DNA from 2 places in the Pseudoalteromonas galatheae genome. Region 1 is predicted to be linked to the other one. Evidence: predicted binding sites of a transcription regulator. Region 1 holds the regulator's gene; the other holds the start of a gene.
The links. Region 1 encodes ArgR, which controls arginine synthesis, uptake and breakdown. Its sites were predicted from a motif close to ANTGAATANNTATTCANT; they were not measured.
Positions count from the first base shown of each region.

Region 2: a site for ArgR is predicted at 2,908-2,925, ahead of CWC29_RS18350 (arginase family protein). Genes of this name have one in related genera too.

Region 1 is NZ_PNCO02000001.1:650,999-656,259, forward strand. Features, by position in the region: gene CWC29_RS02785 (hypothetical protein) at 1-574, opposite strand, end outside; gene CWC29_RS02790 (OB-fold-containig protein) at 658-1,269, opposite strand; gene argR (transcriptional regulator ArgR) at 1,673-2,140, opposite strand; gene mdh (malate dehydrogenase) at 2,382-3,314, shown strand; gene serA (phosphoglycerate dehydrogenase) at 3,379-4,608, opposite strand; gene rpiA (ribose-5-phosphate isomerase RpiA) at 4,620-5,261, opposite strand, start outside.
Region 2 is NZ_PNCO02000002.1:44,244-49,504, reverse strand. Features, by position in the region: gene CWC29_RS18370 (TIGR02647 family protein) at 33-263, opposite strand; gene CWC29_RS18365 (DUF1496 domain-containing protein) at 324-605, shown strand; gene CWC29_RS18360 (VF530 family protein) at 638-880, shown strand; gene CWC29_RS18355 (transporter substrate-binding domain-containing protein) at 897-1,604, opposite strand; gene CWC29_RS18350 (arginase family protein) at 1,780-2,892, opposite strand; gene CWC29_RS18345 (DUF2189 domain-containing protein) at 3,189-3,968, opposite strand; gene udp (uridine phosphorylase) at 4,346-5,104, shown strand; gene cdd (cytidine deaminase) at 5,131-5,261, opposite strand, start outside.

The sequences.
Region 1 (5,261 bases):
TGTCGATTGAGGTTTGTTCAAGATAGTCAATTGCGACATCCTCTAACGTATAGCCAGATAAATCTTGTCCAATCACTTCTTTAATAGAATCTCGGAACTCGTTACGATGTGTAAATAGCTCCTCAAAATTCATGCGCTTACCAACGGTTTTCAAGGCTTCGGAGAATTTTGCCTCAAATAATGCTTGTAAGGTTTCTGGTGCCGAGGCACGTGCACAGCCAACTTGTTTCGCAACGCGTAGGATATCTTCTTTGTTTTCGTTTACGCGAATGTAAAAAGTGATGGCGATGTCAGCACGGATATTGTCTTTACAGATCAGGCCGCTATTTTCACGACGCTCCAATACCATGCGGTTAGTTGAAATATCCATGACTTCCATTTTATGGATCACGGGTAGCACAATGCCGCCCGTTGTTGTGACATCAGGCTCATTTTTCATCTTGTTGATGATCAATGCCTGACCCTGTTCGACCTTGCGGTAGAACTTTCCAATCAGAAGTAGAATGGCAAAAATAATGACGATGGATATGCCCACGATTGCGAGCACCGGTCCGAGGTTGTTTAGAAATTCCATGTTTTTTCCTGCGTTGCGCTATGTTGTTTGAGTTGGTACTAGCTATGCCAACTCGTTCCTAAATTCCGTTATTTTCCGTACTATTACCAAGGTTTAGCCACAATCGTGTAGCTATGTGTAAGGGGGTCATGTTCGATAAGTAAGGCATTGTCTCCTAGTGTGAAAGTGTTTTCTTCGTCCGAGCGCACTTCGATAAGTTGCTCTGTTCCTTGAATATATACTCTGGCTTGACCAAACGTGTTGTTAACTCTTGATGTTGCAATAACGCATTCGAGCCCAACCAGCGCTTGCTTTGATGTGGTTTCTTGGCTTTCGAAAAAGCGTCGTAGTGGCCTTACAATGACGGCGGTTAGTGGTAATGCAACAATGAGGCTAGCAAGCATAAATACCGTGCCCATCAGGTAGTAAAAAATGCCATTACCCAGCAGGTAAGCAAAAAACTGTTGCACATAAATACTGGTAATCCAGCCTAGCGCGATGATTAAACTCAATGAAATACTCACTGGGACACCACCAAAAGCGACCTCCCAAAAAGAACCAGAGCTTGCGCCTTCGGCTTCAATATCAACATCGCCTTCTAAGATATCGATATCAGCAAAACCAAGTAAAGCAATTAACCAGAACAACAGCACAATCAGTAGTAGTGTTGAAAAAATAACAGTGGGAAACGTAAATGCAGTATTTAAAAATTCCATTGCTGTTCCTTAGTTCCTTGTATTTCCATTTTTTGCGGTAGGGGGCCTATCAATGTTATTAGGTGTCTCTAATTTGTCAGAGCGATTGAATCCCCGTTCCGTATCATAGGATAGTGAGATGATTGAGTAAAGAGAATAGCGAGCAGATCCAATGAGCTTAAATGCCGCCGAAAATAAGCTATAGAAGCTAATCAATCAGCTTAAAAAACTATCCACGCGTAATGAGAAAATCCCACCTTGCGTTTCTAAAGTTGCCACACACGGACATATTATGTCAAACATTTTTTGCTGTAAAGATAAGCAGTTTATTCTGTTTATTGTAATAGTGAGAAAGCGTAATTGCTCAGAGGAAAGTACCAGAGTAAGTGCTAACTTGTGAGTCAGCACTAATAAAAATAACAGACTAAACGTTATCGAACAGGGTTTTTACTTTGTCTAAAGTAATGTCGATTTCAGAGACTTTTGCAGGCGCAATGAAAATCGTGTCGTCGCCAGCAATGGTACCTAATACGCCATCTGCGGTACCTAAAGAGTCAAGTAATCTTGCAATTAATTGTGCAGCCCCCGGGCTGGTTCGAATTATAATCATCATTTCGTTGTGCATAATATCAACGACTAACTGACGCAAAGGACTTTTTGCTGTCGGTACGCTCATTTCTGCGGGTAAACAGTAAACCATTTCTTGCTTAGCATTGCGTGTACGTACAGCACCAAACTTGCTCAGCATGCGCGACACTTTACTCTGACTGACATTGTCAAACCCTTGTTGTTTTAGAGCATCAACAATTTCGCCTTGAGAGCCAAAGTTTTCTTCTTTTAAAATGGCTTTAAATGCTTTGATAAGTGCTTCTTGTTTTTCTTGCGGCTGCATAGTCTGTCTTCTTTTACGGCTAATCTTTAAATTCTACACAAAACCACTAAGATTCCCAAATTTGCGCGACCAAAATGACAGTCGTAAAGCATAAATAGACAAAGTGTCGCGATCTTTACACTTTTATTTAAGACATTAGTCAAAAAATCTCGAAAATAACCGTGATTAATTTGTGTTTAACAGCGCTTTTCATTATCTTTACTGCACACTCAATTCCACCTTCAAATTATGGAGAATTCAAATGAAAGTTGCTGTATTAGGTGCCGCTGGCGGTATCGGTCAAGCTCTATCTTTATTGCTTAAAAATGGTCTTCCAGCTGGCTCTGAGTTAGCGCTTTATGACGTTGCACCTGTTGTACCTGGTGTTGCAGTTGACTTATCTCACATCCCAACTGCGGTAAAAGTAGCGGGTTATGGTAAAGACGACCTAGACCCAGCTCTTGCTGGTGCTGACGTAGTGCTTATCCCAGCTGGTATGCCTCGTAAGCCTGGTATGGACCGTGCTGACCTATTCAACGTTAACGCAGGTATCATCAAGACACTTGCTGAAGGTATCGTTAGAAACTGCCCTAAAGCACTTGTTGGTATCATCACAAACCCAGTAAATGGCACGGTACCAATCGTTGCTGAAGTGTTCAAAAAAGCAGGTACTTATGATCCAGCTCGCGTATTCGGTGTAACAACGCTTGACGTTATCCGCGCTGAAACTTTTATCGCAGAGCTTAAAGGTCTAGACGTTGCTGAAGTTAAGATCCCAGTAATTGGTGGTCACTCAGGTACTACAATTCTACCTCTACTTTCTCAAGTTGAAGGTGTTGAGTTCACTGACGAAGAAGTTGCTTCACTAACAACTCGTATCCAAAACGCGGGTACTGAAGTGGTTGAAGCTAAAGCGGGTGGCGGTTCAGCTACACTTTCAATGGGTGCAGCAGCAGCACGTTTCTGCTTCTCACTAGTGAAAGGCTTACAAGGTGAAGAAGTACTTGAGTACGCATACGTTGAAGGTAACACAGGCGACGCAACATTCTTTGCACAGCCAGTCATCCTTGGTAAAAACGGTGTAGAGAAGTTACTTCCTTACGGTGAGCTAAGCGCGTTTGAGCAAAAAGCAAAAGACGACATGCTAGCGACACTTGAAAAAGACATCAAAGAAGGTGTTGATTTCATGGCGTAAGCCAAATTGATACAAAAAAACCAGTCGCTTCACAGTGACTGGTTTTTTTTATGCTTGATTCTTCTTAGTGAAGAATACGTGCTCTGATAGTGCCTTCAACCGCACTTAACTCTTTCAACGCCACTTCAGAGTGGTCACTATCGACGTCGATAACCACGTAACCAATAGATTCATCCGTTTGTAGGTATTGCGCCGCTATATTGATACCGTGCTGAGCGAACGCTTGGTTGATTTGCGTTAGTACGCCTGGGCGGTTTACGTGTACGTGCAATAAACGACTTCGGTTTGATAATTCAGGTAGAGAAACCTCAGGGAAGTTAACAGCCGTGACTGTTGAACCGTTATCTGAATACTTCGCCAACTTACCCGCGACTTCCACACCGATGTTTTCTTGTGCTTCTTGGGTAGAACCACCAACGTGTGGGGTTAGCAGAGCATTATCAAACTCGCGTAGTGGTGAGACGAATTCTTCATGATTAGATTTTGGCTCAACGGGGAATACATCGATAGCAGCGCCGGAAAGTTTCTTAGCCGCTAATGCTTCAGCTAAGGCGTCGATATCAACAACCGTTCCACGTGATGCGTTAATTAGGATTGCGCCTTGCTTCATCACTTCAATTTCAGCCATGCCAATAAGATTTTTGGTTTGTGGCGTCTCTGGTACATGTAAACTGACTACGTCCGCTCTTTGCAGCAGTTGCGTAAGCGTGTGTAACTGCGTTGCATTGCCGAGCGTTAACTTATCTTCGATGTCATAAAACTCGACGTTCATACCGATATTCTCAGCCATAATGCCGAGCTGGGTGCCGATGTGACCATAACCGATAATACCCAGCGTTTTACCACGGGCTTCGTACGAGCCGTCGGCAGATTTATCCCACTCTCCGCGATGCGCTTTTGCGTTACGTTCAGGAACACGGCGCAGTAACAAGAGAATTTCACCTAATACGAGCTCGGCTACAGAGCGGGTGTTAGAAAATGGGGCGTTGAACACGGCAATACCACGTTTTTTAGCAGCATCTAAATCTACTTGGTTGGTGCCGATGCAGAAGCAGCCAATAGCGACCAGCTTTTCAGCCTGTTCTAGTACTGCCTCTGTAAGGTGGGTACGTGAGCGGATCCCGACAAAGTGAGCATCTTTGATCCGCTCGATCAGCTCAGGCTCCGGTAAGGATGTTTTAACGTAGTCTATGTTGCTATAACCGTTGCGCTTTAGTGTCTCAACGGCGCTTTGATGTACGCCTTCTAACAACAAAATTCGAATTTTATCCTTTGATAACGAAACCTTGCTCATCTGTAATCTCACTAGTTGATTTTAGGCCCTTCTGGAGTGCCTGTTATTACAACGTCAGCGCCACGTGCGGCAAATAAGCCGTTAGTCACAACGCCAACAATCTGGTTAATTTTTTCTTCAAGCGCTTTTGCTGCGCTAATTTCTAGGCCATGCACATCAAGAATGACATTGCCGTTATCTGTGATAACGCCTTGGCGGTAAACCGGATCGCCACCTAGTTTTAGTAACTCTCTTGCCACGTAGCTACGCGCCATTGGGATCACTTCAACAGGTAGTGGAAATGCGCCTAGCGTCTCAACATGCTTTGTATTATCAACGATACAAACAAATTTCTTGGCAACTGCTGCAACGATTTTCTCGCGCGTCAGTGCTGCGCCACCACCTTTTATCATTTCGTTGGTGCTATTGATTTCGTCTGCGCCATCGACATATACCGCAAGCTCTGACACATCGTTTAACTCGAAAACTTCAATACCAAGTGCTTTTAGCTTCTCTGTTGAAGCTTCAGAGCTTGATACTGCCCCTTTGATTTGATCCTTGATACTGCCAAGCGCATCAATAAAGTGGTTTACCGTTGAGCCTGTACCAACCCCAACAATGGTGTTTTCTTCTACATAGTTCAAAGCTGCCCATGCTGCGGCTTTTTTCATTTC
Region 2 (5,261 bases), on a different contig from region 1:
GCATATCATTCTTTCAATTAAACGAATGTTTGTTATTTCAGTGCGCTATAGACATGGTCAAAGTGACCAATAAGGTCATGACCCAGATCAGTCAAATATCCCCCGTCAGGACTGTCAATGACCCCTTTTTCAAATAGCCGCACCGCCGCACCTTGCACACCTTCTGGCGCACTGCTATGAATTTTTATTCCCTGATGCAAACTATGTCTTGGAAATCTAGCTAGTAAGGTCAATTCATCCAATAATTTTTGGTCTAAAGCCATTGTCATTTTTCCTTATTCTTCTATAGTCATTTAACACTCTAGTTCAAAAAACTAAATTTGATGAAGTTTTTAATTTGTTTAATCGCTGTTAATTTGATCTCACTGCCGATTTTGGCTGCAACGCCCGCTGATTTAAGGTTGTATACAGAAATACCAAAGGAAGTGTGCTGGTATGAAGGTAAATCATATAGCGAAGGCGCACTGTTGTTACAGTTTGATATGCTGTTTGTCTGTGCCACAAAAAAATACAACGAAGATAACAGTAAACTTATGTGGGTAAAAGCTGACGCATCTGGTACGCCAATTAGACCTGAAATTTCAAATAAAATTAGGGTAAACTAGGTGTAATATCTCAAGTTATATAGAAGTAGAAGATGACAACCCAAGCAAATAACCCCCTTCACGGTATCAAGTTAGAAGAAATTATTGTAAAACTTGAACAGCAGCTAGGCTGGAAAGAAATGGCAGCCGCCGTAGATATCAACTGCTTCAAAGATAATCCAAGCGTTAAATCTAGTCTCAAGTTTTTGCGCCGCACACCTTGGGCAAGAACCAAAGTGGAGCAACTGTATCTAGATACATTTCACGGCTTTCAGTGGCCAGAGATAAAAAAATAATCCGTTTTCCTCAAGCTTATTTGGCTGAATAAAGCGCGTTGTAGGTTTCCTGAAGTTTCTCAAGGATGTGTTTGGGAACATTTTTATTACAAGCTAAGTAAAGTGACGTATTAAACTTATCTAAGGTATATACCGGCTCAAGTAATTGAGCCGTTTGCTCTTTTGCACTTCGAAATCGAAACTGAGCATCACTTAGTATCACCAAGTCAACAAAGTCTTTTCGCGCTTTGAGTAGTTCAAAAACCTTGTCAAAGGAGTTAATCAGGATCAGCTGCCTTCCCTCTTGAAAACCATGTTCCATTAAAAACTGGTGGCTAAAATTATCCCGGATCACTGCAGTTCGATAAACTTGCGCGTCCTCTAATTTATTCAACTTGATTTTGCTTTCACGTAGCGCATAAAAAGATGTAGAAAAAGTATCAATTGGAAATACCCAGTTAAACTCATTTTCGCGAATGGTATTTCTGGCTGTTGAAAATACGCAGGTATCTTCTTTTCTCAATGCGGCATTATAGGCTGCAGGCCATGAAAGTACGTTGATGGTGTAATCCACGCCAGCGCCATCAAGCACGGCCCTAACTTTATCCGCAGAGCGACCAATCAACTCTCCTTTTTCATTAAGGTATTGGAAATCAGGAAAGTTCTCAGTGACAATATTTAGCGTATAGGCAAGCGCACTGAAACTCATCAGTAAAATACAAAGACCAATTGAGTATACACCCATCTGAAACTCTCCCCATAGCTACTTGAATAATATAGTCTTAACTTAAAGGTTGAGCAATTTTTAAAAAGGCTGAATGGTTTTTTAAAAAGCGTATTATGGGTAATTTATTGAAGTGAATGAGTGATAGACATGGATCCCCACGCCTATCACAGAGCTGTTTAGTTACTTAATTGCGTTAGCTATTGTTGATAGCATCAATTAAAAATGCACTCAACTTGGCGCCTTCTTTGAGCGTCGTTTCTGAGCTTGTTTGACCAACGAGGGAGCTATCGGTAAATGGTGCAATTTCCATCATGTCTGCACCTGTGATTTTAAACTCGCCTCGCAGCGCTTGTAGAATTAGCATCGCTTCGTCTGGAGTCATACCACCCGCCTCAGGAGTACCTGTTGCAGAAGCAAATTCTTCATCTAGTGCATCAATATCGAAGCTGACATAAAGTTCTTCAACGCCATCAGCCTTTAACTGTGTAATAACTTCTTCAACAATCGTTTGTGCACCACGCTCCCTAATTTCATGAGCCCAATGCTGCTTAACACCAAACGTTGACTCCCAATGAGATTTAGGTTTGCCACTAGAGCGGATCCCAAATTGCACTAAGTGGTGTGGTGCAGGCAGGAACTCTAGGATATGCGTACACCAAGAGCCAAAACATAAATCGATACCTAAGCGTTCGACAAGTAAATCCGTATGGGCGTCAAAATGAATAATTGCTGTTTTTACACCGCGAGCACGCTTTGCTTTAAGATACGCTTTTGTTAATGGGTAGCTGATTGAGTGGTCGCCACCAATACCAAACACACCTTTATCTGGATAATTTTCGTAAAAACCATCACAAACATCTTCTGTAATAGATAAAGGTGACACGTAATATTCACTCTCAGGATCCGCATAAAGTGCTTTTTGACAGTTGCTGATCGTGCTTTCATTCAAGTATTTATCATGAAGTAAATGTGGAATAACACGCACATCTCCAAGGTCAAACGCATTCGTTTGCGGCTGCTGCTCAATTAATGTCGAGCGCAAAAATAACGGACCCCAGTTGGCACCGCGTAAAATTCCACCACCACAATCTGAACTAATCCCAAGAATTACCGCTTTATGCTCACTTTCGCCCAGCTGTTCTAGCGATGTTTTCCAAAGAGCATCAATACCTTCTGTTTGCCCGTATAGCTTTTGTCTTAGCGCATCTTTTCTTTCTTTCGCTGTGTTTACTGTAAACACACCATCTCCCGGTGGGCATAAACAGTGCTCAAGTTTTTTATGGAATTGTTTTTTGCTCTCAGACATCGCTATCCCCTCTTAAGTGCATAATCATGCGATCCAGAAAAACCTTGCCCATTACGCATTATAGTGTGCGTCACATTCAAAATACGGTCGATTTAAAATGCGTAAAAACCATAAATTTAAAATAAAAAACCTTATAATTCATAGGGTTTCATTGGTTTCAAACTTAGTTTTTGGAAGGCTTTACCTGTTCGTTAGGTCGTTGTTGCAGCACATATAACAGGTTCAAATAGGAAGTCAACCACAGTACCAACAATGCTCGTTGGCGCTGCGGTTGTTTATTCATAGAGGGCGTTTAGTTATTCGTAGTGGCGTGGAACTTTTGTTTTAATTACAGCGATATAGCCATGCCAACTTGCGTACGCTAGTAACGGCATAATAACGATAAAACCAGCAGTCCCAGTTGCAAATCCTAGCATCACCAAAAACACTAATATACCGCACCATACCACCATAGCGCCGACATTCTCTTTTACCGCATGCATTGAACTGATGACCGCAGTCATGATATCGACTCGACGCTCCATCATTATTTGTGGGGTAAATGCTGAGATTGCAAATACGCAAACCAATAAAATGCCCCCCACAATTGAGCCGAGGGCTAAAAACGCCGAAAGCTGTTCAAACGTTGGGTTAGGAACATTAGGATATAGCGCATGAATGAGTGCTGCCAAGCGCATCCAAACAATCATAATGACCATTAGTAGCACCGCAAACCCCCATTCACCAGCGGGATTGCGAAACATAGATTTAAGGCTATGTGTTAACGTTGGTTTATGACCCTTTTCTAACTCCCACGCGACATCATACAAACCTGCTGCGAAAGCAGGTCCAATAAGTGCGAAGGCAACCGCAGCAGGCAAAATAACCAGGTGAGTTCCTGATTGATATACTAACCACATGATAAAGGCGGGGATCAAGGTAAAAATAAGTCCATACACTAGGCTAAGTAATGGCGCATTCGCAATATCTTTAAAGGCTAATGCGAGCCAGTGAAACGGTGCCATGACCGGGACTTTGTTGCACTCAAAGCAACGTGCAAATTCGTTGTCTTTATTTATAGAATGTGTAGCAGGCATAACCATTCCTCATTGTTGCTCTCATGTTAAGGTTTAGTGGAACATCGACAATCCCGCAAGCTATTGTGAGTTATAATACTAACCGCTTTAATTCTCCAACCAATTTGAAGGGTAAATTATCAGATAAGCGTGTTTTAAGTTTTTTAATTAAAACAAATGATTAGAAAAACTTTTCTTTGCTTATACGGATGTAGATAGCTTGTCAGTGGCAGGACGCAAGAGCATGCTACTAAACACTATTTCCCCACTTCAAAATCGCTCATTTACTTAATACGATTGGTATAATTTAAACACCTCACGCTTAAATAGGACATCTGTCCTGTACTTGATAGCCGTTAACTATAAACATTACGCTTTAATTATAACTAAGGTTTACTATGGAAAAGGTATTTCACTTAGGTCTTACGAAAGCCGACCTACAAGGCGCTTCACTGGCAATTGTTCCGGGTGATCCCGAGCGCTCAAAACGCATCTCTGAATATCTCGATTCTCCTGTCTGCTTAGCACAAACGCGCGAATTTCATATTTACCTTGGCTTTTTAAATGAAAGTCCTGTGGTAATTTGCTCAACTGGTATAGGCGGCCCATCTACGTCAATTGCAGTAGAAGAGTTAGCGCAGCTTGGCATCACTACTTTTTTACGCATAGGTACAACTGGCGCAATTCAACCACATATCAATGAAGGTGATATATTGGTGAGTACGGCATCAGTGCGTTTAGATGGCGCTAGCCAGCATTTTGCGCCAATTGAGTTTCCTGCGGTTTCTGATTTCCACACTACAGCCGCTATGGTACAAGCCTGTGAATCATTAGGTATTACCCATCATGTCGGTATTACGGCGTCTAGTGATACTTTCTACCCAGGGCAAGAACGTTATGACACATACTCAGGCTACGTTAGAAAGGCGTATCAGGGTTTATGTGCAGAATGGCAAAAGCTTAACGTGATGAATTATGAGATGGAATCTGCGACATTGTTTACCATGTGTGCAGCACTTGGATTGAAGTCCGCATGTCTTGCAGGTGTATTGGTAAACAGAACACGCCAAGAGATCCCCAACGTTGACCATCAAGCTGTTGAAAAGAAAGCCGTCACAGCTGTGCTAAAAGCAGCTGAAATCTTACTTTCGAAATAATCGCTGAAGATATAGAGATTGAGTGATTACTCAATCTCTATATGTGTTAGTAAATGCTCAGCATTGTATGCCTGTAACACCGCTAGACTTACTTGCAACTGATTTGCAAAGCCTTGCTTTTCTAGCAAAGTGATCCCTGCCACATTTACCTCAGATA